One region of the Labrys sp. F242 genome, then DNA from elsewhere that is predicted to be linked to it. Evidence: predicted binding sites of a transcription regulator. Region 1 holds the regulator's gene; each other region holds the start of a gene.

Region 1 (7,413 bases):
ACCGCATATCGGCATCGCTGTTCTCCTCGGGGGCGACCATCGCCTCCACCATCGCCAACGAATTTCCCGACGCGCCTGCCGGCTCGCTGCGCAGCCAGTCGCTGCTGGAGCTCGGTTTCGTGCTCTTCGTGATTTCCTTCATCGTGCTTGCGATCTCCCGCATGCTCGTGCGCAGCAACGCCAAGTAAGGGAGAGCATCATGGCCCATCTCGCCCACGGCAACGCCCGCCTCGCCCGCCGTCGTGCCCTCGACTACGCCTACAAAGTCGTCTCCATCGGCTTTGCCGCGATCTCCCTTCTGGCGCTCGCCTGGATCCTGTACACCCTGCTGCGCGAGGGCCTGCCCTCGCTGACCTTGGACCTCTTCACCAAGGACATGGCTGATGGCGGCCTACGCAATGCCATCGTCGGCTCTTTCGCCATGGTCTTGCTCGCCCTCCTCATCGGCGCGCCGATCGGCATCATGGCTGGCACCTTCCTCGCCGAGGCGGGGCGCGGCAGCAAGTTCGCCGACGCGGTGCGCTTCATCAACGACATCCTGCTTTCGGCGCCGTCCATCCTGATCGGCCTGTTCGTCTACCAGATGATCGTGGTGACGACGGGCGGCTTCTCCGGCTGGGCCGGCGTGGTCGCCCTCGCCATCATCATCCTGCCGGTGGTCGTGCGCACCACCGAGGACATGCTGGCCCTGGTGCCGATCAGCCTGCGCGAAGCCGCCTTCGCGCTGGGGTCGCCGATGTGGAAGGTCATCACCTCCGTGACCTGGCGCTCGGCCCGCACCGGTATCGTCACCGGCATCCTGCTGGCCCTGGCCCGCGCCGCCGGCGAGACCGCACCCCTGCTGCTGACAGCCTTCGGCAATTCCAACTGGTCGCTCAACCTCGGCAATGCCTTTGCCAGCTTGCCGGCCGCCATCTACCAGCTCGCGCCTTATCCCGACCCCAAGGCCGTCTCGGTGGCCTGGAGCGGCGCCCTCCTCATCACCGCCGGCGTGTTGGCGCTCAATATTCTGACCCGCTTCGTGCTCGCTCCCAAGAAATGAGTGATCCCATGTCCGCTACTCCACAAGCCTCCATCGCGGTTGCCGAACGCCCCATCGCCAATCCAGCTGCCGCCGTGAAGCTCAAGGTCGAGAATCTCGACTTCTTCTATGGCGAGAAGCATGCGCTCAAGGGCATCAATCTCGACATGATCGACCGGCAGGTCACGGCCATGATCGGCCCTTCCGGCTGCGGCAAGTCCACCCTGCTGCGCGTGCTCAACCGCATGTACGACCTCTATCCGGGCCAGACTGCCAAGGGCCGCGTGCTGCTCGATGGTCAGAACGTCATCGGCAAGGAGATCGATCCGGCAGTGCTGCGCGCCCGCATCGGCATGGTGTTCCAGAAGCCCACGCCCTTCCCGATGTCGATCTATGACAACATCGCCTTCGGCGTGCGCCTGCATGAGTCGATCTCCAAGGCGGAAATGGATCAACGCGTCGAATGGTGCCTGACCAAGGCCGCCCTGTGGAACGAGGTCAAGGACCGCCTGCACGCCTCTGCGCTCGGCATGTCCGGTGGCCAGCAGCAGCGCCTGTGCATCGCCCGCACCATCGCGGTGAAGCCCGAAGTCGTGCTGCTGGACGAGCCGACCTCCGCGCTCGATCCGATCTCGACCGCCAAGATCGAGGAACTGATCGACGAATTGAAGCGGGACTTCACCATCGTCATCGTCACGCACAATATGCAGCAGGCGGCGCGTTGCGCGGATGTGACGGCCTTCTTCTATCTGGGTGACCTCATCGAGGTCGGCCAGACCAACAAGATGTTCACCACCCCGAACGACAGCCGTACACAGGATTACATCACCGGCCGCTTCGGCTGATCCCTCGGCCAGCGTCGAATTCATTTGGAGGCGGCATGTCCGACCACATCGTTACATCCTTCGATCAGGAATTGCGCGAATTGCGCAACATGATCGCCGAAATGGGTGGCTATGCAGAGAAGAGCGTAGCCGACAGCGTCGAAGCCCTGCTCAAGCGCGACACCCAGCGCGCCAAGGCCGTGATCGAGCTCGATCTGGCGATCGACAAGCTCCAGCGCCAGGTCGAGGACCGGGCTATCCTGGTCATCGCCAAGCGCCAGCCACTGGCACTCGACCTGCGCGAAATCGTCTCGGCCCTGCGGGTGGCCAACGATCTCGAACGCATCGGCGACCTCGGCAAGAACGTCGCCAAGCGCGTGGTCGCCATCCACAGCCATGCGCAGCCGGCCCAGCTCTTCGGCGGTTTCGACCATATGGCTGACCTGGTGCTCGAGCAGCTCAAGCAGGTCCTCGACGCCTTCGCCCAGCGCAATGTTGAAGAAGCGCTCTCGGTCTGGAGTTCGGACGGCGAGATCGATGCGATGTACACCTCGCTGTTCCGCGAATTGCTGACCTACATGATGGAAGATCCGCGCAATATCGGCTTCTGCACCCATCTGCTGTTCTGCGCCAAGAACATCGAGCGCATCGGCGACCATGCCACCAACATCGCCGAGACGGTGCATTACCTGGTGACCGGTGAATCGCCGGCCGGCGAGCGGCCCAAGGCGGACAACAGCACCGATCTCGTCGACCTTCCTGTGCCGGCTAAGTAACAAGGGATAGGCCATGCCTCCCAAGGTTCTGATCGTCGAGGACGAAGAAGCATTGACCCTGCTGCTGCGCTACAATCTCGAAGCCGAAGGCTATGAGGTCGACAGTGTGGCGCGCGGTGACGATGCCGAGATCCGCCTGCGCGAAAGCGTGCCGGATCTGGTATTGCTGGACTGGATGCTGCCGGGGTTGTCGGGTATCGAATTGTGCCGGCGCATCCGCATGCGGCCGGAAACCGAGCGCCTGCCCGTGATCATGCTCACGGCGCGTGGCGAGGAAACCGAGCGTGTGCGGGGTCTGGCCACCGGCGCCGACGATTATGTCGTCAAGCCCTTCTCCGTGCCGGAACTCTCGGCCCGCGTCCGCGCTCTGCTGCGTCGGGCCAAGCCCGATCACGTCGCCTCCCTGCTCAAGGCCGGTGACATTTCCCTCGACCGCGAGACCAAGCGCGTTCATCGCGGCAATCGCGAGATCCGCCTCGGCCCGACCGAATTCCGCCTGCTCGAATTCCTGATGCAGGCGCCGGGACGCGTGTTCGCACGCGAGCAATTGCTCGACAGCGTCTGGGGCCGCGACGTCTACATCGACGAGCGCACGGTCGACGTGCATGTCGGGCGACTGCGCAAGGCGATGAACCGCACGCGCGAGATCGACCCTATCCGCACGGTTCGCGGCGCCGGCTATTCCTTCGACGAGACCTTCGCCAAGCAGGCCTAGGACGGATATTTCATCGCCCGACACCAAGGCCGGCGGCTCACCGCCGGCCTTGTCGCATCACGTACCCGGTACTCGCCCGATCTAGGCGATTTCAGAGGCTTGCGATAAGACGACTTGCCAAAGAAAATGCCGGGGTTGCCATGATCCGTTCCTTGCTCGTCGCGTCGCTTTTGACTGCCAGTTCGTTGGCGCTGCTTCCCAGCGATGCCGCAGCGGCCAAGCTCAAGAAAACCTTGTGTTCGGGCGAGTTCGGTACCGGCTCCGGCTTGGCGGGCTCCTATATCGGCAAGGATTGCTTCATCGCAGCCGACAGCGACATGCAGGAGCAGGTCGCCGGTATCTGCAAGGAAGGCTCGCGATGCGAGGTCGAGGCCATGGTGGAGGTCGCACCCGATGGCAGCATGCAGATCAGGACCGTCTTGTCCGTCAGGCAGGCCGGACGCGCGCCCGCCACGCGCACGTCCTATGCCCAGAAGGCGGGCAACTATGCCGACGGCATCTATGCCTTGCAGGACGATGGCTGCGACAAGCAGGGGGCGACGCCAGGCAACCGGGTTTCCGTGCAGCTTCTACGGGCAGCCGGTCCTGCCATCCAGCTCTACGGCAAATATTGCGCGGTCATCGAGGCCGATGGCGAGGAGCCTTCCAGCGCCAAGTTCCAGGCGACGCTGCAGCTTCGATGCGGCAGCTCGCCGGCGCAGGACCAGGCCCTGCGAAGCGGCCGCTCCGGCACGGCGGAAACCATCGTGATGACCCCCGCCCCCGAGCGGCAGCTGTGGCTCGATGAAGACACATTGATCCGTTGCCCGATCAAGCGCGCCTATACACCGCAATGGTGGATCGAGGCCCCGCCCTTCAATGGCCGCTATCCCCAATAGCTTCTGCAGGCGCCGATATCAGCCCAGAGCCGCCAGGCGCCCTTGCAGATAACGGCGGATGACGGGATCACTCTCCAGCCCGATCGCCCGCGAATAGGCGTTGCGGGCCTCCTCCTGCCTTGCGGCGCGGGCCAGCAAGTCCGCGCGTGCAGCCCAATAAGGCTGGTAATCGGCGATCCGCCTGTCGCTGGCGACCTCGTCGAGCCCGGCCAATCCGGCTTGCGGTCCCGCAAGACGGGCGAGCGCCACGGCTCTGTTGATGGCAGCGACGGGGGACGCGGTCAGTAGTACCAAGGCCTCATACAGCGTGACGATCGCGGCCCAGTCCGTCGTCGCGCAGATGCGCCTATTGGCATGGGCCGATTGCAGCGCGGCTTCGAGCTGATAGCGACCGATCTGTCGCGCCTGCCCGGCCCTGGCGAGCAAAGCCTCAGCCTCCTCGATCAGGGCGGCATCCCAAAGCGTGGTATCCTGCTGTTCCAACGGGATATAGTCGCCGACCGGGCTACGGCGTGCAGCCCGCCTCGCCTCGGCATGCAGCATCAGGGCCAGCAGGCCGAGCACTTCCGGCTCGCCGGGCAGGAGCGAGACCAGCAACCGGCCGAGCCAGATGCCTTCCACCGACAGATTGCGCTCGCGGGCCTGCGCCCCTTCGGGATCGGCCCAGCCCTCGGCATAGACGGCATAGACGGCCTCCAGTACCGCTTCGAGACGACCGGGCAACTCGTCGGGTTCCGGGATCCGGAAGGGGATGGCGGCCTGCTTGATCTTGAGCTTGGCCCGCACCAATCTCTGGCTCATCGCCGCAGGTGAAACCAGGAAGGCGCTGGCGATCGCGCCGGCGTCGAACCCCAATATCGTCTGCAGGATCAAGGGCGCGCGCACGGCGGCATCGAGCGAGGGATGAGCACAAGCGAACATCAGGCGCAGGCGCTCATCGGGAATGACAGGCTGTTCGGCCTGCTCGGAGGCGAGGGCCTCGACATGGCGGATGACCTCGTCCGCCTTTTCGCCGCGCAGCTTGGCGCGGCGGGCCGCGTCGATCTGCCGGCGCCGGGCCGCGGTCAGGAGCCAGGCTTCGGGATTGGCGGGCACACTGCCCGCCGGCCAATGTTCCAAAGCCGCCGCAAAGGCGTCGGCCAGGGCGTCCTCCGCCCCCGCAATGTCGCCCGAACGTGCCGCGAGAAGGGCGACGAGCCTGCCATAGCTGCGTCGCGCGACGATTTCGGCAAGTTCGACGGCGGGGGCGGAAGGCACCGGATCGGCTCGCTTGGTTCAATAATCCTTGGGGTCCCACACCGGCCGGACCTCGATGGTACCGATGGCTGCACTCGGGCAACGCGCAGCCCAGCCGATCGCGGCATCCAGGTCCGGCACATCGATGATGTAGAAACCGCCGAGTTGTTCCCTGGTGTCGGCGAAGGGGCCGTTGAGCACCTGGGTCTTGCCGTCGGCGAGGCGCACGGTCGTCGCCGCAGACGTGGGGCGCAGACGGCTCCACGGGCCGAGAGCACCGGCCGATCTGAGGGCCTCCGTATAGGCCTGATAGGCGGCCAGCACAGCCTGCTTATTGGCGGGGTCCACCTTCAGCATGGCTTCCTCGTTGCTGTAGATCAGAATCGCGAACTGCATGGGTCTCTCCTGTCTCCGCCGGCGCATGATGCGCCGGCATGACAATGACGCGCCATCCCGTTCACTTTCGACAGCAGGACGAAAATTATGCGCTCGCCTTGGTGAGTTGCTCGATCTCGCCCGAACCCAGATTGAGTTCGGTCGCCTTGATCAGGTCCCCAAGTTGCTCGACGCTGGTGGCGCTGGCGATCGGAGCGACGATGCCGGGCCTTGCGATAAGCCAGGCAATGGCGACCTGGGCCGGTGTGGCGCTCTTGGCCTCGGCTACCGCATCGAGAGCGGCCAGGATGCGCAGGCCCCGCTCGTTGAGATAATTGGCCATCTCGCCGCCACGCGCGTTGCTCTTGGCGAAATCGGCCTCACTGCGATATTTGCCGGAGAGGAACCCCCTCGCCAGCGAGAAATAGCTGGTCACGCCGATCTCGTTCTTGAGACAGAACGCCTCGAGCTCGTTCTCATAGCCGGCGCGGTCATAGAGATTGTAGTGCGTCTGCAGATTCTCGAAACGCGGCCACATCTCCTTGGTGCTGATAGCCAGCGCCTTGAACATGGTGTTGGCGCTATGATTGGAATTGCCGATCACGCGCACCTTGCCGGCCTTGATCAACTCGTCATAGGCGGAGAGCGTTTCTTCCAGATCCACCTCCGGATCCTCCCAATGGGAGAGGTAGAGGTCGATGTAATCGGTTTGCAGGCGCCGCAGGGAATCCTCGGCCGCCTTGAGGATATAGTCGCGCGACAGGCCCTTCTTGCCGGGCCCCATTTCCGAGCCGACCTTGGTGGTGAGCACGATGTCGGCGCGATTGCCGCGGGCCTTCATCCATTTGCCGATGATGGCTTCAGACTCACCGCCCTGATTGCCGGGAACCCAGGCCGAATAGACATCCGCCGTGTCGATCAGGTTGAAGCCGCCCCCAACGAAAGCATCGAGGACAGCGAAGGAGGCTTTCTCATCCGCGCTCCAGCCGAAGACATTGCCGCCCAGGCCCAACGGAGCAACCGAAAGATCAGACCGCCCAATCGCACGTTTTTCCATAAATGCTCTCCATGATCATGACAAAATATGGACCTGACCGGCACGAAAGCGTGCCGGCTCGGCCTCCAGGGCCGCAGGGAACTCAAATCGAATAGGTCAGTTCCTGTTCCCCGCCACCTGCCCGACGCATCTCTTCCACCGACATGTTGTCGAGCAGGTCGGAAGAAAGGTCTCGCACACGCCGCATCAAAAGGCGTACGGTGCAACCTGGAACATCCGGGCAGTCGAGGCAAGGCTGATAAGCGGTGTGGCTGGCGCAGGCGATCGGCGCGAGCGGACCGTCGAGGACCCGGATGGCATTGCCGACGCTGATCTGGCTGGCCTCGCGGGCCAGCATATAGCCACCGCCCTTGCCTTTCTTGGAGCGCACGATGCCGGCCACGCGCAACTCACCCAGGATCGCATCGAGAAACTTCTTGGGAATGCGGTTTGCCTCGGCGATTTCCTGGCTTTGCGCCGTCTCGCCGGCCGGCAGGCCGGCCAGATGCGCCAGCGCCTTGAGACCATATTTGCCCTTGTTCGTCAGCATCG
Region 2 (7,413 bases), 2.7 Mb from region 1:
GGCTCGTCGAGCAGGATGATCCTGGGTTCGAGCAGGAGCGAGCGGGCGATGGCGACGGTCTGGCGCTGGCCGCCGGACAGCGAGGCGATGGGTTCGCGCACGCTCGGAATGCGCGCCGACAATTCGTTCAGCAGCTTCCAGGCCTTGATCTCCATCGAGACCTCGTCGAGCCGGTAAGGTTCGAGTTCGCGACCGAGGAAGATATTGGCGACCGAGTCGAGGTTCTCGCACAAGGCTAGATCCTGGAAGACGGTGGCGATGCCGAGATTGAGGGCGTCGCTCGGCGTCGAGAGCGTCACCGGCTTGCCGTGGAAGGTGATGGTGCCGGAACTGGGTTGGTGGACGCCGGCCAGCACCTTGACCAGGGTCGACTTGCCGGCGCCGTTGTCGCCGACCAGTGCCACCACCTCGCCGGCATGGACGTCGAGTTCGATATCGGTCAGGGCCGATACGGCGCCGAAATGCTTGGAGACATTGCGCAGGCTCAAAATGAGCTCGCCCATGGGCGCGTTGGCCGATGTGGAACTGGGAGAAAGGTCAGTCATGCCGGAATCCTTTCATGTGTGGGATCGGGAAGGCCTGGCTGCTGGAGGGGTTCGAACAGATGCATTTGGCCGTGGCGCCATCCTCCTGCGAGGCAGCATCCTGCGATATCCGTCAATGTATACAGCCGGAGACTGTGTGGGCAGCCGCGATCTCCCGGCCGCTCGGGGCGGCCGGGAGGGCGATGGCATGCTTACTGTGTGATGCCGAGCTTCTTGCAGCCTTCGGCATAGCGTCCGCCGCAGAGCTGATCTGCCGTGGCGATCTTCTTGTCGATGATCTCCGCCTTCAGGTTCTCGGAGGTCACGATGACCGGCACGAACAGCTTGGAGGGCGTGTCGAACAGGGTGGCCTCAGCCTTGGGGGTCTTGCCGCCAAGGAGTTCGAAGGCGACATCGGCGGCGGCGGCGGCGACGATCTCGCTCGGTTTGGAGATGGTATTGTACTGGTCGCCGGCAATGATCAACTGCAGGGCAGCGAGGGTGGCATCATTGCCGGTGACGGGCGGCACGGGGTCGAAGCCGGCCGCCTTGAAGGCTGCGATCGCGCCGCCACCGGTGCCGTCATTGGCAGCGACCACGCCGACGATCTTCTTGCTGAAGCGCGAGATCTGGCCACTGGCCCATTGCTGGGCGTTTGAAGGCAGCCAGTTGGGCGTGTCGAATTCGGCCAGGGTCTTGTAGCCGCCGCTCTTCAGGCCCTCATGGATGCCGTCGCGGATCAGCCGGGCGGCGGCGTCGGTCGGCGAGCCGTTGATCTGCAGCACGCCGGTGTCCTCGGTCGGCGCCTTCGTCGCCTTCAGATGCTCGACCAGGGATTCGGCAATGGCCTTGCCGATCGCCTTATTGTCGAAGGACACGTAGAAATCGGCCTTGGCGTCGGGGATGGGGCGGTCATAGGCGATGACCTTGATGCCCTGGCTCTGGGCCTGCTTGACCATGGAGGCCGCGGCGGCCGAGTCGACCGGATCGAGCACGATGACCTTGGCACCCTGCGTGATCACCGAGTTGAACTGCTGCTGCTGCTTGGAGATGCTGGCGTCGGCGTTCTGGTAGAGTACCTTGCAGCTCTCGCACAGCTTCTTCATCTGGGCGACGAAGCCGGGATGATCATGTTCTTCATAGCGGGTCGAGCCCTGATCGGGCATGAGGAACGCCACGGTGGCGTCCTTGACGGCGGCGTCCTGCGCCAGGGCAGAGGCGCTGCCAAGCAGGGACAGGGCGAGGACGGCGATGCCGGTCGATTTCAAGGATGTGAGTTTCATTCGGGCTTTCTCCCTAGGACTTTATGATTGTTCGAATGATCGATGGTGACGTTGCGCGGCCGAGATTGGTCTGGTGTCCGCCGCGTTCCGGGATGGAGCTTGGCGGTACAACGCATTGGCTGGCCGCAGGGTACCAAGGCGCTGCTATTTTTTGATCGGCGCGTCAGACCCGGCTTGCCGCGGGACCATGGTCAACTGGAAGAAGCAGGGTGATTGGGAGCGCTGGCGCGTGATCTCGTTTCGAGCCGGCATGACGTGGATTGGCGATAATGCTCGCAGCGCCTCTCCCGGGCCGGTTTCGGATCCCTGGGCATGACCGTCTCCCCCAAATGCGGCCGGCTTGACCCTGCCGCTCTTGCCGTCGAGCCAATGGCTCTCCAGTCCCATTAAGCTAACCCGTTGGGGAAACTACGTGCCACCACGTTTCACGGGTTGTGGTGATACTTTTTTGATCGCTGAGGCGCAGATCCGGCTGTCTTCCCAGCCGGGGCCCGTTGCGGGTCAAAAATGATGCGTCCGTGTTTCGGCCGGACATGGCACGGCGTGGTTCTCGTCGACTTGCTTCACCGGTCATCCGGTTGTCAGAAAATTACGACAAGAACATAGGGGCGGGCATTCAGGGGCGATGGCGAGCAAAGGGTGGAGATCCGGTCATGAAATTTGGTTGCGCGAGATGGAATGCTCTTGTCGGTGTGGCTTTGCTCGGCGCTGCCGCCGTGGGCATGGCCCCGTCTTCGGCAGTCCTTGCTCAAACCGCTAGCGCACCGACAGGCGCCAAGTCTTTTCTGACCCTCGACGGCAAGCCGCCGCTGGTCATCGGACATCGTGGCCTGCCGGGCCTCGCGCCGGAAGAGACGGAGGCTTCCTATGATCTGGCCGCGGCCCTCGGGACGGATGCGCTGGAAGAGGATCTGCATTTGACCAAGGATTGCGTGCTGGTGGCGCGCCACAATCCCTGGCTGAGCGACAATACCAACGTTGCGGAGGTGGCCAAGACCAATGCTGAGGTCGCCGCCCGCAAACGCACGGTGCCCGGGGTCACGGTCAAGGTGAAATGGCCCCAGTCGCCGACCAGCGGACCTGCCGAATACCTCACCGACCTGACCGATCCGGCCAATCCCCAATCGGTGCTGAAGTCCCTGGTTGTCGACGGCGAAGACCATACCAATGATTGGTCGATCACCGATTTCACCATGGCCGAGCTGAAGAATTGGATCGCCGGCACCACCTATGACGCGGCCAATGAGCGGCCGAAGGTGTTCAACGGCAAGTTCCCGATCCTCAGCTTCCAGGAGGTCATCGACATCGCCAAGGCCAAGAGCAAGGAAACCGGACGCCCGATCGCCGTCTATCCGGAAACCAAGAACCCATCCTGGAACAATGCGCAGGCCATCGCCAATGGCTGCGGCGCGCCGGGCAGCCGTCCGCTCGAAGATGCCCTGATCAAGATCATCAAGGACAATGGCCTCAACACCAAGGAAGCCCCCATCCTGGTGCAGAGCTTTGAGCCGAGCAGCCTGAAATATATGCGCAAGCACGGTCTGGAGACCCGGCAGGTCCAGCTCATCGATGGGGATGGCATCGACTTCAAGACCGGCAAGGTCCTCTATGACGACATCACCAATTCCCGCCCCTTCGATTGGACCGTCTCGGGCGACCCGCGCTGGTTCGACGCCATGCTGAGCCCGACGGGCCTGGCGGAGATCAAGAGCTATGCCGACGGCATCGGTCCCTGGAAGCCTCAGATCGTCTCGCTCAAGATCTCGCCCTGGAAGGAAATCAATGCCGATGGCACACCCTTCAAGGGATCGACGCCTGATGCTTCGACCCAGGATCCGACCAGCCTCGTCGCCGACGCGCACAAGGCGGGCCTGTTCGTGCATGTCTTCACTTTCCGGAACGAGAAGAAATATCTGGCCGCCGACTATCGCGGAGATCCGAGCCTGGAATATCTGAAGTTCTTCCGCCTGGGCGTGGATGGCGTCTTTACCGATTTCACCCATACGGGCGTCGGTGCCCGCGCCGCGTATCTGCGCGAACTCGGTTGGTAGGAAACCGCCATCACAAATCCGTATGAAAGCGGCAATGTCGGCGTAATCCCGATCTAGCAAGATCCCCCGAGCGCGGGCGGAACGGCATCGCGCTCTGGACCTTCGACATGCGGATCTATTTCCTCTGCCTTTGGCTGCTCGCTCCCTTGGCTGCCCTGCCGGTGCTGGTTTCCACGCCCAAGCCGGTGACGGTTGTTGCCAATCCGTGGCAGGACCTCCTGATGCTCGAGGTCATGGCGACCGAAACGATCGCGCTGGCTTCGAAGGAAGATCTGGAGGCCGCCGAGAAGCGGATCGGCGATTTCGAGGCGGTCTGGCAAAATGCCGAGATCCATGTGAAGCCCTGGGACGGCAGACTTTGGCGGCTGATCGATCAGGCGATCATGCGGGCAGGCGCGGAATTGCGTGGCAGCGAGCGCAGCCCGGTCCGAGCGCGGGCAGCCCTGTCGAGCCTGCTGGCTGCCTTGAACAGCCGGGTGGGTGGATGATGATTTTGGCTGTCCTGCGCAGCAACGTTACACGGCCAGTTTCAAGACCGTGTTCCAGTTGCGGCCGGTCACCAGCGTACCGAGATGGCGCTCGATCAGCTTGGTGGTGAGCTTGGAGCGGCCGATGCCGTCCGGGTAATGGGCATAGAGACAGCGCTCACTGGCGGCGATGCGTTCGCGCCCCTGGATCGCCGCGCGCAAGGAAGCGAGCGCGGGGCCGGCAATCTCGCCCTTGCTGGGAAGGGCGAGCAACTGGGCGGGGTGCGCTTCTGCCTCGATCTGGAAGGGATTGGCTGCGATCAGGGCCTGCCATTCCGGCATGGTGCGGATCATGAAGGCGGCCGGGACGCCGAAGCTCTCGGCGACAGCCTGTTCCCAGCGCTGCTCCAGATCCGGCACCGCTGCCTCGCCGGCCTCGAAGGTGAGGTTCCCGCTCTGCAGCAGGGTTGTCACCCCGATGAAGCCGAGGCTTTCGCCGAGGGCGCGCAGTTCGGCCATCTTGATCGTCGAGTTTCCCCCGACATTGATGGCGCGCAGCAAGGCGATGTAGCGCATGATCGGGCCCTCGGTCGGGGAACGCACGATGTCGGGCTATAAGCCAGACTCGATGCAATTGGGGGGGATGATATCGGCGATTTCAGCACTGGCTTCGTGTGTGCGGTCAAGCCAATTCGATCATGGAGTGGCAGGTATCCCGTAGGTCATTCCGGGGAAGTCGCCGTGATGTCGTCCGCAAATCTGCGCATGAGCCGCACGAGTTCGCTAAAGTCGCTGTCCTCCCATCCGGCAAAGATCGCACGGCCCATCTTCTCGCGAGCGGCATCGACCAGATCGGTCATCGCCTTGCCTTTGGGCGTGATGGTCGCCTCGCGAATACGTCGATCGGCAATGCTGCCCTGACGATCCACCAGGCCGAGGCTCTCCAGTTTTGCCACCTGCCGGCTGACTGTCGTGTAGTCGCGCCCCACGCGGTCGGCCAGTTCCACCACGCCGATCGGGCCGAGCCGCTCCACCATGACCAGCAACGGAAACAGAGCGCGATCGAGAGAGATGCCGGCTGCCCGCACCATCGCCTCGTCACGCTGGGGGCGGTTCATCACGCTGACGATGTCAACCAGAGCGCCGTGAAGCTCGCGCAGCAGCGAGCTAATATGTGTATTTTGCACATTGTTGGTTGACGACATATTCGGTCTCCTATTATGTGCATATTACACATATGGAGCAGGCCATGACAAAGCATTTTGCAGTTGACGTTCTCATTTGCGGGGCAGGGGCGGCTGGGTTGACGCTGGCTATCGACCTCGCGCGGCGTGGGGTGCCCTTCCGGCTGATCGAAAAAATGGACAAGCCGTTCCACGGGTCGCGCGGCAAGGGGATCCAACCGAGAACACTGGAGATCTTCGAGGACCTCGGAGTTTTGGATCGGATCGCGGCGGCGGGCGGACCCTATCCGCGGCAGCGCCACTATCACGATGACGGCAGTCACAGCGATTCCGAGCTCATGGAGCAGCAGGCCCCGATACCGGCCGAACCGTATCGCACCCCGTTGATGCTGCCGCAGTTCATGACCGAGAGCATCCTGCGCGAACGTCTTGCAGAATTGGGACATCGCCCTGAATTTGGATCTGAGCTGGTTGGCCTTGACCAGGACGAGGCCGGTGTATCGATGCGGATCGCCCGCAGGGCGGGCGAAGAGAGCATTCGCGTGCGCTGGCTTGTCGGCGCCGATGGCGGCCGCAGTTTCGTGCGCCAGGCGCTCGACCTGGGCTTCCCGGGCAGGACGCTCGGCGTTCGCGCCATCGTCGCCGACGTTTCCCTGACCGGTTTGAACCGGGATGTCTGGCATCGTTTCGGGGACAAGGACATGCAGCGGCAGATCTCGCTTTGTCCGCTCGCGGGAACCGACCTTTTCCAGATACAGGGACCGGTTCCACTTGAAGGCGACGTCGATCTCTCCGCCGAGGGGCTGAATGCCATGGTCGCCCAACGCACCGGCCGGGACGATATCCAGGTGGGATCCGTCTCCTGGGCTTCGGCTTTCGCCATGAACGCCCGGCTGGCCGATCAGTATCGCGTCGGCAGCATATTCCTGGTTGGGGATGCGGCGCATACGCACCCTCCGACCGGCGGGCAGGGGCTCAATACCAGCGTTCAGGATGCCTATAATCTCGGCTGGAAGCTGGCAGCTGTTCTGGCTGGCGCCCGCGACCAGCTGCTCGATACCTATGAGGAGGAGCGGCGCCCTGTAGCCGCAGCCATGCTCGGCCTTTCGACAAGTCTGCTGGATGATCTCAAGCGCGGCGAGATACGGCGTGGCCGCGAGACGCAGCAGCTCGACATCGGCTATCCCAAGTCGTCGCTGGCGATCGAGCGGCCGACACGACGGGGTGGCGTGCTTGCGGGGGATCGTGCGCCGGATGCCCCGGTCCGGGGCGCGGCCGGTCAGCCCCTGCGCTTGTTTGACTTGTTCAAGGGACCGCACTGGACGTTGCTCGTGTATGAGGGCAATCCAACAGCCCTGCCATCGCGTCGCGGGCTGCATATCCACGGCGTCGGCGAGCAGGGCGGCATCGTCGATCACGCCGGCCATGTCGGTGGCATCTACGCCCTCATGCCGGGAGACTGGGTGCTCGTGCGGCCCGATGGCTATGTCGGGGCCATCCTTGCTTCTTCCGAAATGGCGCTGCTGGAGCGCTATCTTGAGGAGGTGGGCCTCGGCCGGCCGGAACAAGCGCAGCCATGACCCATGGCAGTGCAAGGGCGAGCTGGTCGGGGTCGGCCAGCCCGGCCGGCCGCATGGACCTCGCCGCCCCGGCCAAGGCCTTATTGTGGTGAGACGAAGAAGAAATCCGCGGGTGGCAGCGAGCCGTAGACATAGGGTTCCTGCCGGTTGCCCGTGATATCGAGCACGTCCTGCCGGACGAAGCGGAAGATCTTGTTGATCTCCACGCCCGGCTCGACCAGGCGCTTGGCAAGGGAGAGGGCGAAGGGGCTGTTGGCCTGATCGCCGTCGGCAGCCGTCGTACCTTCCTTTGCAGAATAAACCACCAGGGTGGCGCCGGCCGGC
Region 3 (7,413 bases), on a different contig from region 1:
GAAGGTGAGCAGCTACGGGCGAGCTTCCCGGAACTGGCCCGCAAGCAGGCGGACCAGCCCGATGACAGCCTGGTCGTCGATTTCGGCCTGGAACGGCCGCTCCGTCTCGACAGCGGCGTCGACTTCGCACCGCTGCGCATCGCCTACACCACGGCAGGCAAGCTGAATGCGGCAAAGTCCAACGCCGTGCTGGTCTGCCATGCGCTCACCGGCGACCAGCATGTCGCCAGCGTCCATCCCGTCACCGGGCGCGCGGGCTGGTGGGATACCTTGGTCGGCCCGGGCAAGCCGATCGACACCGAGCGCTTCTTCGTGATCTGCCCCAATGTGATCGGCAGTTGCATGGGCTCCTCCGGCCCAGCCTCGACCAATCCGGCGACAGGCCGGCCCTATGGCCTCGACTTTCCGGTGGTGACCATCGCCGACATGGTGCGGGCACAGGCCATGCTGCTCGACCATCTCGGCATCGAGAGCCTGTTCGCGGTGCTCGGCGGCTCGATGGGCGGCATGCTCGTGCTGCAATGGGCCGCTTCCTATCCCGAACGGGTGTTCTCGGCGCTGTGTATCGCCAGCGCCGCCCGCCATACCGCCCAGAACATTGCCTTCAACGAGGTCGGCCGCCAGGCGATCATGGCAGATCCCGACTGGCGCGGCGGCCACTATATCGAGGCCGGCATCCGGCCCGCCAAGGGTCTGGGCGTTGCCCGCATGGCTGCCCACATCACCTATCTCTCCGAGGACGCCCTGCAACGCAAATTCGGCCGCAACCTGCAGGACCGCGCGGCGCGCACCTTCACCTTCGATGCTGACTTCCAGATCGAAAGCTATCTGCGCTACCAGGGCCTGAGCTTCGTCGAGCGCTTCGACGCCAACTCCTATCTCTATGTCACCCGCGCGATGGATTATTTCGACCTCGCCGCCGAGTATGACGGTTCCCTCGCCGCCGCCTTCAGGGGCACGCATACCCGCTTTTGCGTGGCGTCCTTCACCTCCGACTGGCTGTTTCCCACCAGCGCTTCGCGCCAGATCATGCATGCGCTCAACGCGGCCGGCGCCCGCGTCTCCTTCGTCGAGATCGAGACCGACAAAGGCCACGACGCCTTCCTGCTCGACATCCCCGAGCTGTTCGACATGGTGCGCGGCTTCGTCGGCGCCGCGGCCCGCGAGCGAGGGGTGGCATGAACAGGTTCCGCCCGCGCGACACCAGGACGATGACGGCCCAGCGTAGCCCGGCATCAACGCCGGGCACCCGCCTCGATTTCCTGCAGATCCGCGACATGGTGATCCCCGGCGCCCGCGTGCTCGACGTCGGTTGCGGCGACGGCGAATTGCTGTCCCTGCTGGAGGCGACACGCAATGTCGATGGCCGCGGCATCGAGATCAGCCAGCTCGGCGTCAACGCCGCCGTCGGCCGCGGCCTCGCGGTGATCCAAGGCGACGCCGATTCCGACCTGAGCGACTATCCCGACGACAGCTTCGATTATGTGATCCTGTCGCAGACCCTGCAGGCCACCCGCAAGCCGCGCCAAGTGGTGGAGGACATGCTGCGCATCGGCCGGCGTGCCATCGTCTCCTTCCCGAATTTCGGCCATTGGCGCATCCGTGGCCAGATCATGTTCCGCGGCCGCATGCCGGTGACCGACAACCTGCCCTATGCCTGGTACGATACCCCCAACATCCATTTCTGCTCGATCCGCGACTTCGTCGAGATGGCGCGCAGCCTCGATGCGGTGATCGAACGGGCCGAAGCGCTGACGCTATCGGGCCAGCCGGTCCAGGTCCAGGCGCCATGGTGGTTCTGGAACCTGTTCGGCGAGCAGGCGGTGTTCCTGCTCAGAAGGCGGTAGGCTGCCGCCCCACCGACAAGCGTCCTGTCATCCCCGGCCAAGTTCCTCGCGAGCACAGCGAGAGAGGACGAGGGTATCGTCACAAGCTTTGCTTGTGACTGGGATCCAGGGGCCAATGAGACGCAGGCTTCTTGCCTCTGGATCCCCTTTCCTCGCTTCGCTCGCCGGGGACGACAGCCCTTTCAATGACGCCGGGAGTCACGCCCCATCGGCGAGACGGCCCGCAGGGCTGGGCAGCAGCACCGGCGTGAATTTCGGCGACACCGCCCGCTTGGCACGCACCGTGATCGGCCGGAACACCTGCTTGGAGGCCTCCACGATGTGCACGCCGGCAAAGGGGGAGGCGAAGCGGGCGGCAAAGCGCTCATAGGCGGGAGCGGAGCGCAGCGCCCAACCATGAAACATCGGCGGCAGATAGAGCGCTTCCGTCCAGTTCACCGGCGAGAACAGCGCATCGCGCAGCAGGCGGGTCAATTGCGGGCGGGAAAAGGGCCGGCCATTACCAAAGGGCGTGGCATCGGAGCGCGCCCAGACCCCTCGCCGGTTCGGCGCCACCAGCATCACCGTGCCGCCGGGCGCCAGCACGCGCCAGATCTCACGCAGCGTGTCGAGGGCAGAATCGGCCTCCTCGAGCAGATGTATGGCCAGCACCCGGTCGAGGCAGCCATCCGCCAGGGGCAGTTCGGTCTCCTCGACCAGCGCGGCGGCGAGCGGGCCGTTCTCCGGCCATTCCAGCACGCCCTGCGTCGATGGATTGAACGAGACCACGCGTTCGGCCTCGTCGCGGAACATAGTGAGATAGGGCGCGGCAAAACCGATGCCGGCGACACGCTGGCTGCTGAGATCGCTCCAGCGCGCCCGGATCTTGGTGGCAATCAGGCGGCCGGCCACGATGCCCAGATTGGTGCTGTAGAAGTCGCGGAGATCGACGACATCGAGCGACATTGGAACCAACACCTAGTTACGACAGCGACAATTCGATCTTGCAGGCCGGGACGACGCCATTGCGCGCCAAGCTAATCCGCAAAAACTGGCGAGAACAAGAGAATTGGCCAATCCGAAGAGAGCAGCCCAAACGAAGCAATTCCGTGTCCATCGATCCCCGGCACCGATCAGGGCTGCAATGCGCGCTGAAATCGCTCAACCGGCAAGCGCAACCGCGATAGAATGCATGAGCCCTCTCCCATGCCGGGAAAGGGCTCACGGATCAATCGATCAAGAAAACGGCCGAAGCTCAGTTGGTCGCCGTGGCGCCCTGGTCGCCGCCCAGGCCGAGCCAGCGCTTGTAGAAAGGCTGCTCCGTCGGCGGATTGGTGATCGCCGGCGGCAGCTCGGCCATCTGGGCGGCCGGAAGCGCGGCTCCAGCCATCATCGGCTTGCCGGGCGTCAGCGTCTTTGCCTTGCCATGCTTCGGCTTGGTATCGGGCACAGTGCCGGTCTGGATCGGGTCGACATTGATCGCCGCCGGCGAGGCCGGTTGTTCGGCCGGCGCATAGCCGAGCCAGCGCGCATAGAAGGGCTGTCCCTCCGGCGCGGCGGCCGCCACCAATTGGCTTGGCGGAGCGTTGGCAGCGGGAGCAGCCATAGCCACGGCAACCGGCTTCTGCGGCATGGGAGCCGGAAGCTTGTTGCCCATCAGGCGGGCATAGACGGCCTCCTGACGCTTGGCGACGGCCTTCGGATCCGCCACGCCCTTGATCGGCTTGCGGGCCACTGCCGCTTCCGAATAGAGCAGGCTTTCGGCTGCGGCATAGGTCACGCGATGGGCGGCATTCGCGTCTGCTTCCGTGGCCGGCGCGCCCGCATCGTTGAGGGCGACTTCGGTCACGTCGACACGCGAATAGGTGAAGGGACGATCCTTGCCGGGGACAGCCGACTGGTCGACGGCGCGCGCGGCGAACACCGGATTGGAGCCACCATCCTGGTAGATATAGTTGACGGCCTTGGTGCCGGAGGCAACCAGCGAGGTGATCTTGGCATCGTCGCCGCGCCGCTTCTCGTAAACGGCGGCAGCCACATTCTGGCTGGCGGGCGCGATAGCACAGTCAGTCCCGCCATTGCCGTTGAAGACATAGCGGCCCTTGCAGACATCGACCTTGACCGTCTGCTTGGTGACCTCGAAATTGTCGGTGCCTTCCTTCAGGTTCTGCCAGAAGCCGATATTCGGGTTGCGGCGATTCCTGGCCATGTTCTCGGGCGTCATGCGGAAGGGCAGCGACTGCACCTGGAACGAAGCCTGCCCGCCCTGCAACGCCTCACGCGCCACGGCATAGATCTCGGCCACCTGCTTGTCGGTCATGGCAAAGCAGCCGCGCGAGGAGCAGGAGCCATGCACCATGATGTTGCCGCCGGCCCGGCCGAGCTGGCGATCGAAGTTGTTGGGGTAGCCGATGTCGAAGGACAGATAATATTGCGAATTCGGATTGAGACTGCTCATGCCCACCGCATAGAAGCCTTCGGGCACTTGGCGGTCGCCCTCGCTCTTCTTCGGACCGAGCTGTCCCGACCAGCGGCAGACCGGATAGCTCTTGAGCAGAGCATAACGCCCGCTCGAGGTCTGCTTCCAGAGCTCGAGTTCGGACTCTTTCTTGTAGATGCGCACCAGGATGGGCGCGGAACGCGCCATGCCCTTGGCCTGCATTTCGGCAATCAAGGCCTGCGGCACCGGGCTAGTCGAACGAACACTTGCGCCATTCTGATTGGAACAGGCCGCCGCCAGCAAAAGGACCGGCACGGCCATTGCAATCTTGCGCATCAACTTGAAGTGAGCGGTCATGAACCAGTGAACCCGTGCAAAGTCAGTAATACGGACTAAGGGACATTTACAATCAACGACCGCTCGCCGCAAGCCATGGGCCGGTCGTGGTTACGCAACAGCGTGAACGGAACCTTAACGGCACAATGCCTGATTCCACGCCCCGCCGATAGGGGCCTTCCACCGGAAACTCGGCCGGGACCCTATAGACTTCCTCACGACCAGACAAGCATCGGCCACAACAAAACTTCATTTCGAACAGGATGCGAGGATACGACATGGAGTCTTTGCCGCCCCGGATCTGACGGATGCCCCCTCTATACTGCTTGTGATACGGCCTGATCCTGGTCCCGCCCGCTGTCATGGACCTGTCGCACGCGCTGGCTATCCCTAGCGCGAAGCGCGTTCAGGGGGAACGCGCCCTCTTCCAGTTCTTTGTTTCCACGCGTCTTTGCAACTCTCGGCACGCTCGCCAAACCGCAAGACGCTTCGGTGACAAAGTCTGTTCGCATCCGCGAAAGGATTGCCATGCGCACGCTCCTCGCCGCCCTTGCGGTCACCACCATGCTGATCGGTCCCAGCCAGGCCGCGGGCATCTATCCGCTCGACCGCGCCACCATCCTGGCCGGCTCGCCCTTCGACTTCAAGGCCGAGTTCGCCGGCACGGTGAAGCCGGAGGATGTACGCGTCACCGTCAACGGGCAGGACTACAAGGGTGTGTTCGGCAAGGACGTCGAGTTCGTCGCCTCCGAGAAGGGCAAGGACGACAAGGATCTAGGCTCGGCGGTACTGCTGCGCGGCCTGACCCTCGCGGTGCCGGGCAGCTACAAGATCGAGGTCTCGGCCGGCGGGCAGAGCCGCAGCGTGACCTGGGACGTCTTCGGCACCGCCGCCACGCCCAAGGCCAAAAACATCATCTTCCTGCTCGGCGACGGCCTGACGGTCGCCAACCGCACCGGCGCGCGCATCATGTCCAAGGGCATGACCGAGGGCAAGGCCAATGGCCGCCTCGCCATGGACGACCTCGACCACATGGCCTTCATCGGCACCTCGTCGACGGACGCCATCGCCACCGACAGTGCCAACACGATGTCGGCTTACATGACCGGGCACAAGACGGCTGTGAACGCTCTCGGCGTCTATGCCGACCGCACGCCCGCCAGCCTGGACGATCCGCGCGTCGAAACCATCGCCGAAGCGGTGCGCCGCACCTCGAAGAAGTCGATCGGTGTGGTCTCCACCGCCGAGATCGAGGACGCCACCCCGGCTGCCGTGGTTTCCCATACCCGCAAGCGCGCCGACAAGGCCGAGATCGTGGGCATGTTCTACGATGTGAAGCCGGACGTCATCCTGGGCGGCGGCTCGGCCTACTTCCTGCCCAAGTCGACCACCGGCTCCAAGCGCAAGGACGACAAGGACTACATCCAGCTCTTCAAGGACGCCGGCTATGCGCTGGCCACCGACAAGGACAGTCTCGCCGCGGCCTCCGGCACCAATACCGGCAAGATCCTCGGCCTGTTCCACACCGGCAACATGGACGTCGCGCTCGACCGTTTCCTCCTCAAGAAGGGCACGGTCGAGAAGTTCCCGAACCAGCCCGGCCTGGTCGACATGACCAAGGCGGCGCTCGACCAGCTTTCCAAGAATCCGGAAGGTTTCTTCCTGATGGTGGAAGGCGCCTCCATCGACAAGATGTCGCATGCGCAGGATGCCGAGCGCTCGCTCTATGAGACCATCGAGTTCGACAAGGCCGTCGGCATCGCCCGCGAATTCGCCAAGACCCATCCCGACACGTTGATCGTCGCCACCGGCGACCATACGCATTCCATGTCGGTGATCGGCACCGTCGACGACAGCAAGCCCGGCACCGACATGCGCGAAAAGGTCGGCATCTATGCCGACGCCGGCTTCACCAATTACGAAGACAAGGACGGCGACGGCTATCCCGACAAGATCGATCCCAGCAAGCGCCTGGCCGTCGTCTACGGAAACTATCCCGATCACTACGAGACCTTCAGCCCGAAGCTTGGTGGCCCCTATGAGCCCGCCATCCAGAACGAGAAGAAGGAATATGTCGCCAATCCGGCCTATAAGGACGTGCCCGGCGCGGTCTTCGTCCAGGGCAACATCCCGCGCAACAATGACAGCACCGCCCATGCCGTCGACGACATCGTGCTGCAGGCCACAGGCCCGGGCGCCGAGGGCTTCAAGGGCTATCTGGAAGAGAGCGATGTCTATCGCGTCCTGGCCGACGCCTTCGCACTCGGCGCTTCCAGCGCCCAGAAGGCCCAGATGCAATAAGGCTTTGCCCGGAAATAAACAGGTCGAATTGGCTCAACCTTTGTCATTGCCGGGCTTGACCCGGCAATCCAGCCCTCCTCCCGGCATTGAAGACGAGGCGGCTGGATGCCCGGGTCAAGCCCGGGCATGACAAAGGCAGCGTTTCAGTTGTTGCCGACAACGCCTAATGATCGGACGACGGCCTCGGGCGGTTGGCCGCCCGAAGGCGATGTTTCCTGGGAGCGCCGACCTCGGCCGGCGTAAGAGCTCACCATGACGTCAATCCCTTTCCTGCCCCGCCGCCACGTCCTCACTTTGCTCGGGCTGTCGCCGCTCCTTCTGGCGCAGCCGGCCCTGGCTACCTCGGCGGCAACGCTCGGCTTTCCCGAACTCTATGGCAAGATCAGCGTGCTGGGCCTGGAGTTCTCGGCCAAGGTCAGGGAGCTCGACGGCAAGGACGTGGTGATGAGCGGCTTCATGGCCCCGCCCCTCAAGGCGGAAGCCACCTTCTTCGTGCTCACCGAAATCCCG
Region 4 (7,413 bases), 590 kb from region 1:
CTTCAAACGTGAACTGCGGCTGTAGTGCCGGGGGGTGTCGTGAGTATCCTTCGAAACTTCGCCCCATCACGCTTGCAGAGCATCATTCTTCGTCTTCCCCCGCCTGTGTTTCCAACGGAAATATCAAATGAAGAAGCCCAGATTCATCCTGCCCGTCACCCTCGCGCTGTCACTCATGCCTACCACCTTGAGCGTGCCGGCGCTGGCTGACGATTCGATGGTGAGCTTTGCCATGCCGAGCGGCAATATTTCCTGCCGCTTCATTCCGCAGAGCGAGGGCGAGGGCGAGGGCGCGAGCGCGGGATTGGAATTGCCGACCCTGAGCTGCGAAAGGGAGAAGCAATCACCCGCGCGGATCATTCTCGGGCCGAGCGGAAAAGGCGCCATCTACAAGGATATCAGCGATCCCTTCTGCTGTGACGGCGACACCACTGTCGGCTATGGTCAGACTTGGGAGAATGGCCCTTTCAAATGCGTCTCGGCTGAGGATGGCCTGACCTGCCGCAGACGAGACGGCCACGGCTTCTTCATCAGCCGGGCCAAACTGTTGGCCTACTGAGGAGGCAGCGGAAAGCTGTCGCCTCCACGTCGCTTTGAAGAGCCCCTGTCATCCCCCCGTCATCGCTTGGTCTTATCCGCGAATCCCATCACGCAACCTGGATTCGACGAAGGAGCGGCTGGGGATGACGGATGTGAACAGCATCGGGACACAGGCACGAGCCAAGAGCCAGGGCCAAGCCAAGCAGGGCCACGTCAAACAAGCCGTGGAGCACCATCGGCTGTTGTCATTGCGCGGCATCCAGGATCGGCTTTTCACCTTGGCTTTCAGCGGCCTCGTCTACGCCCAGATCTGGGAAGACCCCGAAATCGACATGGAAGCGCTGGCGCTGAAGCCCGACGATCGGCTGGTCGCAATCGCCTCGGGCGGCTGCAACGTGATGAGCTATCTCAAGGCCGGCCCGGCCTCGATCACCGCCGTCGATCTCAACCGCCATCACATCGCGCTCAATCGCTTGAAGATCGCCGCGGCCCAGCAATTGCCGGATCATGCCACCTTCTACGATTTCTTTGCGCGCGCCGATCAGCGCCGCAATGTCTCGGCTTATGAAACCGCGCTTCGTCCGCATCTCGATGCCGAGACACGCGCCTATTGGGATGGCCGCGACCTGCTTGGCCGCCGTCGCATCGGCTATTTCGGCAAGAACCTCTATCGCTATGGCCTGCTCGGCCGTTTCATTGGTCTCGGCCACCTGATCGGACGGCTGCATCGCATCGATCCGGCCGACCTGCTGGCAGCCCGCGACCTCACCGAGCAGCGTCGTGTCTTCGACGAGCGCATCGCTCCCCTGTTCGATCGCCCGCATATCAAATGGCTGACCCGCCGGCGGGCCTCGCTCTATGGCCTGGGCATTCCGCCGGAACAGTATGACGCCCTGGCTGGCGCCGCCGCCGACGGGGAAGGCATTGCCGATGTGCTGCGCGAACGACTGGAGCGTCTCGCCTGCGATTTCGACCTCAAGGACAATTATTTTGCCTGGCAGGCCTTCGGCCGCGGCTACAAACCGGAGGGCGACGGGCCGGTGCCGCCCTATCTCGAGCGCGCCGCCTATGAGGCCGTGCGCGATCGGGCCGACCGCATCGAGGTGCGCCACGTCAACCTGATCGACCACCTCAAAGCCCAGCCAGCAGCCAGCCTAGACGCCTATGTGCTGCTCGATGCGCAGGACTGGATGACCGATGTCATCCTCACCAAGCTGTGGAGCGAGATCACCCGGACTGCCCGCCCCGGCGCCCGGGTAATCTTCCGTACCGCCGCCGAGGAGAGCCTGCTCCCGGGCCGCATCCCCGCCGACTTGCTGGCACGCTGGTCCTATGACCGCGAGCGTTGCCGAGCCTGGACCGCCCGCGACCGTTCCGCGATCTATGGCGGTTTCCATCTCTACGAGCTGCGAGCCCTCCATTGAGCATCGAGATGCAGACAGGCGATGCTGCGGCGGCGATGAACCGGATCTATCGCCACCAGCGCTACATCTACGATCTCACGCGCAAATATTATCTGCTCGGCCGGGATCACCTGATCGCCTCGCTGCGACCGGCCGCCAGCGATGCGATTCTCGAAATCGGTTGCGGCACCGGCCGCAACCTCATCGCCGTAGCCAGGCGCTATCCCGCCACACCACTTTACGGCTTCGACATTTCGACGGCGATGCTCGAAACGGCACGGCACTCGCTCGACCGCAATCGCCTGGCGCGAGTCACCGTGGTCCAGGCCGATGCCACCCGCTTTTCGCCTGAACAGCTCGGGCGCAAGGGTTTCGAGCGCATCTACATCTCCTATACGCTCTCGATGATCCCCGACTGGCGCGCCGTACTGGAACGCGCCATTGCCGGCCTGAACCCAGGCGGGCGCCTTCTGATAGTGGATTTCGGCCAGCAGGAGGGCCTGCCGGGCTGGTTCAAGCACCTGCTCTTCGCCTGGCTGGCACGCTTCCACGTCCATCCCATCGCGGCATTGCCCACAGCGTTGGCGGACCTCGCAAGCCGCGAGGGACTGCGGCTTCGGACCAAAGACCTCTACCGTGGCTACGCCTTCTATGCGGAACTGGAGAGGCCGGCCATAATGACATAGGTTCGAGCCAATTGCGGGGCACGCTATATTTCCCTTACCCCCGCCTTTCCCAGAACACCGTGCCCTCGAAGCGGAAGGCCTGCTCGCCATGCTGGTTGATGGCTGAACTCAGCATCGAGACGATGCCCCATTCGGGACGGGAAGCGCTCTCCTTCTTGCCCGTGATCTCCACGCTGTAGCGCAGCGTATCACCAGCATGCACCGGCTTGGCCCAGACCATGTTGCGAAAGCCCGGTGACGGGCCGAGCTTGACCACCGGCTTGCCGAGTTGGCGCGCCCTGATGATCTCGACCTCCTGATGCGCCACCAGGAGTTTCATCCAGACCGCGGCAACCTGCCAGCCCGACGCCACCAGGCCGCCAAAATGGCTGGCCGCCGCAGCCGCTTCGTCGACGTGAAAGGGCTGGGGATCGTAGAGCACCGCAAAGCGCTTGATGTTCTCGACCGAAAAGGTGAAGGCACCGATCTCGTCGGTATCGCCGATGGCGAGATCCTCGAAATATTTCATGCCGCCAGCCTCCGGCCGAACATGATGGAGCCGGTCTGGGTGGTCACCACCGTCTTTCCATCAGCCACGAGCTCGAACAGGAACTTCACCAGGCCCATCTCGGGGCGGCTCTTGGAAGCGCGCGCCTCCAGGGTCGTGCGGCGAACGCTCAGCGTGACATCCGGGCGGAGCGGCGCCAGCCATTTGACCTCGTCGATGCCGGGCGCGCCCATCGAGGTGGAGCCGAGCATGAAGCCATCGCAGTTGAGCCGCATCAAGATGCAGCAGGCATGCCAGCCGGAAGCGGCGAGCCCGCCCAGCATGGTGCCTTTTGCCGCCTCATCATCGAGATGAAACGGCTGGGGGTCGTATTCCCTGGCAAAAGCGAGGATGGCCTCGCGCGTCAGCTTGTACGATCCGTAGGTGGCAATCTCGCCGACCGGGAAATCTTCGAAATGGAGCAGGGTATCAGCCATGCCCTCAGGATGGACCGATTAGGCCCTCAACGGCAAGAGCCTGATATTTGTCGAGGAAGGCCTCGACCGGGAGCTTACGGAAGTCGGGCAAGGCAGCGCGCAGGGTCTCGTGCGACCAATTCCACCAGGCCAGGGCCTGCAGGCGGTCGGCAATCGCTTCCTCGAAACGACGGCGGATCGGCCGTGCCGGATTGCCGGCGACGATGGTGTAGGCTTCCACGTCCCGGGTGACCACGGCGCCGGCCCCCACCACGGCGCCGATACCGATGCGGCGCCCCGGCAGCACGATCGCGCCATGGCCGATCCAGACATCATGGCCGATATGGACGTCATGTTCCCTGCGCCAGGCAAAGAAGTCGTCCTCGTCGCTCTCGCCTTCGAAATAGGCCGAGGCGCGATAGCTGAAATGGCTCTGGCTCACCCGGTTCATCGGGTGATTGCCCGGATTGATGCGTGTATGGGCCGCGATCGACACGAAACGGCCGATATGGCTGTACGCAATGTCCGAATCGTTGACGACATAGGAATAGTCGCCGAGTTCGACCTCATGCAGGCTGGTGCGGGGACCTACTTCGGTGTAGCGCCCGAGCCTGCTTGCGGAAATCAAAGCCGCCGGGTCGACGAAAGGCGTCAGGCTGAGTTTGGGCAAAGGGCGATCCAACGATGATGGAAAGGCCCTGCTTCCCACTCCGCTGCGACAGCCACGTGACAAGCATCCGCCGGAGCGCCCGATCTGTCGCATAGGCCCGCGACATCCGCGGGGGATCGTCACCGAAACATCATTGAACTGCCATCCCTCTGTAATGGCCCAGCGTTACCGACTTCGGAAAGCTGCACGAGAAGGGATCTGTTCATGCTGGCGATCAAAGGAGTTTCCAGGCGCTTCGGCGGCAAGGCTGCCGTCGCGGACGTCAATCTGGAAATCGCGCCCGGCGCCTTCATCGGCGTAATCGGGCGTTCGGGTGCCGGCAAGTCGACATTGCTGCGCATGCTGAACCGCCTCGTCGATCCGAGCGAGGGCACGATCTCCTTCGACGGCGTCGATGTCACGGCCCTGCGCGGCCAGGCCCTGCGCGACTGGCGTGCGCGCTGCGCCATGATCTTCCAGCAGTTCAATCTGATCGGCCGCCTCGACGTGCTAACCAATGTGCTGATGGGCCGCCTCAACAAGGTCTCGACCGCCAGTGCCGTGCTGCAGCTGTGGGGCCTCGAGGACAAGGCCATGGCGCTCGCTGCGCTCGAGCAGTTCGACATCGCCAATCTCGCCGGCCAGCGTGCCGACAGCCTGTCCGGCGGCCAGCAGCAGCGCGTGGCGATCGCCCGCGCTTTGGTGCAGGAACCCTCGATCATCCTGGCGGACGAGCCGATCGCCTCGCTCGATCCGCGCAACACCAAGGTCGTGATGGATGCGCTGCTGCGCATCAACAAGCATTTCGGCATCACCGTCATCTGCAATCTTCATTCGCTGGATCTCGCCCGCGGCTATTGCGACCGCCTGATCGGCATGTCCGCCGGCCGGGTGGTGTTCGACGGCACACCCGCCATGCTCACTGCCGATGCAGCGCGCGACCTCTACGGCCTCGAGGCCGGCGAAGTCATGGATGCCGATGCCGACGCCAAATGGGCAGGCGACACAAACTCGGCAGGTTTGGCTCGCCCTGCCAGCGTCGCGGCCTGACAGGCCGGCTGCGCATCTTCAAGAGCCACAAGAACACGATATTTCCGACAGGAGAGACCTATGCTTTCGCGCCGCACGCTGCTCGGCCTTGCCGCAGCAGCCATGAGCTTTGCCGCTGGTACCGCCCAGGCCGAGGACTGGAAGGCCCAGTATCCCGAATTGACGCTTGCCGTCATCCCAGCCGAGAATGCCTCCACCACCAATGACCGCTACCAGCCGCTGGCCGACTACATCGCCAAGCAGGTCGGCGTGCCGGTCAAGCTCAACATCGCCAACGACTACGCCGCCGTGATCGAAGCCCAGCGCGCCGGCTTTGCCCAGATCGCCTGGTACGGCCCGGCCTCCTACGCCCGCGCCATCATCACCGGCGTGGCCACCGAGCCGGTCGCCGTTCCCCGCCACAACAATGGCCTCACCGGCTACTATTCGGTGATCTATGTGAAGGCCGACAGCCCCTACAAGACCATCGAGGATCTCAAGGGCAAGAAGCTCGCCCTCGTCGACCCCAACTCGACCTCCGGCAACAATGCGCCGCGCTTCGGCCTGCACAGCCAGGGCATCGACGTCGACAAGTTCTTCTCCTCGGTCGTCTTCGCCGGCAGTCATGACAATGCCGTGCTGGCCCTCGCCCAGGGTACCGCAGATGCTGCCGCCAACAGCTGGAACTCGGAAGACGATTCCAACCTGACCCGCATGCTCAGCCGCGGCATCCTCAAGAAGGATGACGGCACCCCGATGACCAAGGGCGACTTCCGCGTCATCTACAAGACGCCCTTCCTGCCCGAAGGCCCCTATACGGTGCTCGCCTCGCTGCCCGACGATCTGAAGAAGAAGATCGGCGCCGCCCTGATCGACTACGCCAAGAACGATAAGGCCAATTTCGATAAGCTTTCCGACGGCAAGGATCTCGAACTCACTGCGATCAGCGCCAAGGAATATCAGCCGATCGTCGACATGGTGAAGTTCAACGACGCGCTTCGCAAGACCCAGTAAGGGGTCGCAACGACGCAATGAAGGGCGCGCACCGAAAGGTGCGCGCCCTTTGCGCAAGCGGATTACGCCACATGGATTTCCATTGGAACCGCCTGCGTTCGACCAGGCAGGAGGATACACAATTGCCGGCTATCAATAGCCTGCCCCAGGCGCAAACCCAAGCTCTGCTCAGGGCCTACCAGGCAACCATTGCTGCCAAGAAACGCAGGATCTGGCTCGCCGTCATCGTCGGCATCGGCCTCTACGCCCTTTCGGCCCATGTGGCGGCGATCCGGCCGGGCTTCCTGTGGACCCATCTTGGCAACTTCACCTCCTTTTTCAGCCGCATCGCCCCGCCGCTCAGCCTCGGCAATTTCGTCGGCGATGTCAGGGAATGGTATTGGGGCTTCGGCAAATGGCTGGTGCTGCTCGGCGATACGCTGCTCGTCGCCTATCTCGGTACGCTGCTCGGCGTGCTCGGTGCGTTCCTCCTGTGCTTTGCGGCTGCCGCCAATCTGACGCGTAGCCGGCTATTGCGCGCGCTGGTGCGCCGCTGGCTTGAGTTCTGCCGCACGGTGCCGACCATCGTCTTCGCCATGATCTTCTTGATCGCCTTCAAGTCCGGGCCGATGGCCGGCGCACTGGCACTCGCCATCCACACCATGGGCGCGCTCGGCAAGCTGTTTGCCGAAGTGGTCGAGAATGCCGACATGAAGCCGGTCGAGGGCACTGTCGCCACCGGTGGATCCTGGCTGGAAAGCATACGCTTTGCCGTGTTGCCCCAGACCCTGCCGAACTTCGCTTCCTATTCCCTGCTCCGCTTCGAGATCAATGTCAGGGAAGCCGGCGTGATGGGCTTCATCGGCGTGGGCGGCATCGGCCAGGAACTCCTGGTCGCCATCCGTACCTTCGCCTATGCCGACGTCAGCGCCATTCTTTTGATGATCATCGTCACGGTCTTCATCATCGATTTCGCCACCGAGAAGCTGCGCCATCGTCTGATCGGTCAGGAGGCGACACCATGAACAACGGCATCAACGGCTCGGCACCGCGGTCGGCAAGCCCTCTCGCCTCCCTCAGCCCCGAAAGGCTCGCCTCCGTGGCAGCCCGCCACCGTGCCCATTTCGAAATCTCCTGGCGGACACGTTTCCTGGCCGGAGGCGTGATAGTC

The links. Region 1 encodes PhoB, which activates phosphate uptake and scavenging genes when phosphate is short. Its sites were predicted from a motif close to TGTCATNNANCTGTCAT; they were not measured.
Region 2: ACZYTC_RS12980 (glycerophosphodiester phosphodiesterase family protein) is a predicted target of PhoB. The motif match lies at 2,376-2,392, and genes of this name have one in related genera.
Region 3: ACZYTC_RS17460 (alkaline phosphatase) is a predicted target of PhoB. The motif match lies at 4,961-4,977, and genes of this name have one in related genera.
Region 4: phnC (phosphonate ABC transporter ATP-binding protein) is a predicted target of PhoB. The motif match lies at 4,287-4,303, and genes of this name have one in related genera.

What each region holds. Positions count from the first base shown of each region.
Region 1 is NZ_JBVASG010000001.1:27,202-34,614, reverse strand. Features, by position in the region: gene pstC (phosphate ABC transporter permease subunit PstC) at 1-188, shown strand, start outside; gene pstA (phosphate ABC transporter permease PstA) at 200-1,042, shown strand; gene pstB (phosphate ABC transporter ATP-binding protein PstB) at 1,039-1,866, shown strand; gene phoU (phosphate signaling complex protein PhoU) at 1,902-2,621, shown strand; gene phoB (phosphate regulon transcriptional regulator PhoB) at 2,635-3,336, shown strand; gene ACZYTC_RS00135 (hypothetical protein) at 3,477-4,214, shown strand; gene ACZYTC_RS00130 (RNA polymerase sigma factor) at 4,233-5,471, opposite strand; gene ACZYTC_RS00125 (YciI family protein) at 5,490-5,846, opposite strand; gene ACZYTC_RS00120 (aldo/keto reductase) at 5,932-6,882, opposite strand; gene ACZYTC_RS00115 (RrF2 family transcriptional regulator) at 6,965-7,411, opposite strand.
Region 2 is NZ_JBVASG010000001.1:2,764,571-2,771,983, reverse strand. Features, by position in the region: gene ACZYTC_RS12990 (ATP-binding cassette domain-containing protein) at 1-545, opposite strand, end outside; gene ACZYTC_RS12985 (ABC transporter substrate-binding protein) at 737-1,807, opposite strand; gene ACZYTC_RS12980 (glycerophosphodiester phosphodiesterase family protein) at 2,461-3,858, shown strand; gene ACZYTC_RS12975 (hypothetical protein) at 3,966-4,346, shown strand; gene ACZYTC_RS12970 (DUF1697 domain-containing protein) at 4,374-4,901, opposite strand; gene ACZYTC_RS12965 (MarR family winged helix-turn-helix transcriptional regulator) at 5,048-5,530, opposite strand; gene ACZYTC_RS12960 (FAD-dependent oxidoreductase) at 5,575-7,089, shown strand; gene ACZYTC_RS12955 (ABC transporter substrate-binding protein) at 7,170-7,413, opposite strand, start outside.
Region 3 is NZ_JBVASG010000002.1:418,909-426,321, forward strand. Features, by position in the region: gene metX (homoserine O-acetyltransferase MetX) at 1-1,182, shown strand, start outside; gene metW (methionine biosynthesis protein MetW) at 1,179-1,847, shown strand; gene ACZYTC_RS17450 (methyltransferase domain-containing protein) at 2,046-2,792, opposite strand; gene ACZYTC_RS17455 (L,D-transpeptidase family protein) at 3,082-4,623, opposite strand; gene ACZYTC_RS17460 (alkaline phosphatase) at 5,131-6,903, shown strand; gene ACZYTC_RS17465 (hypothetical protein) at 7,156-7,413, shown strand, end outside.
Region 4 is NZ_JBVASG010000001.1:620,789-628,201, reverse strand. Features, by position in the region: gene ACZYTC_RS02990 (DUF6636 domain-containing protein) at 128-559, shown strand; gene ACZYTC_RS02985 (BtaA family protein) at 684-1,964, shown strand; gene ACZYTC_RS02980 (class I SAM-dependent methyltransferase) at 1,973-2,629, shown strand; gene ACZYTC_RS02975 (MaoC family dehydratase) at 2,664-3,137, opposite strand; gene ACZYTC_RS02970 (MaoC family dehydratase) at 3,134-3,592, opposite strand; gene ACZYTC_RS02965 (LbetaH domain-containing protein) at 3,597-4,241, opposite strand; gene phnC (phosphonate ABC transporter ATP-binding protein) at 4,446-5,270, shown strand; gene phnD (phosphonate ABC transporter substrate-binding protein) at 5,331-6,263, shown strand; gene phnE (phosphonate ABC transporter, permease protein PhnE) at 6,335-7,267, shown strand; gene phnE (phosphonate ABC transporter, permease protein PhnE) at 7,264-7,413, shown strand, end outside.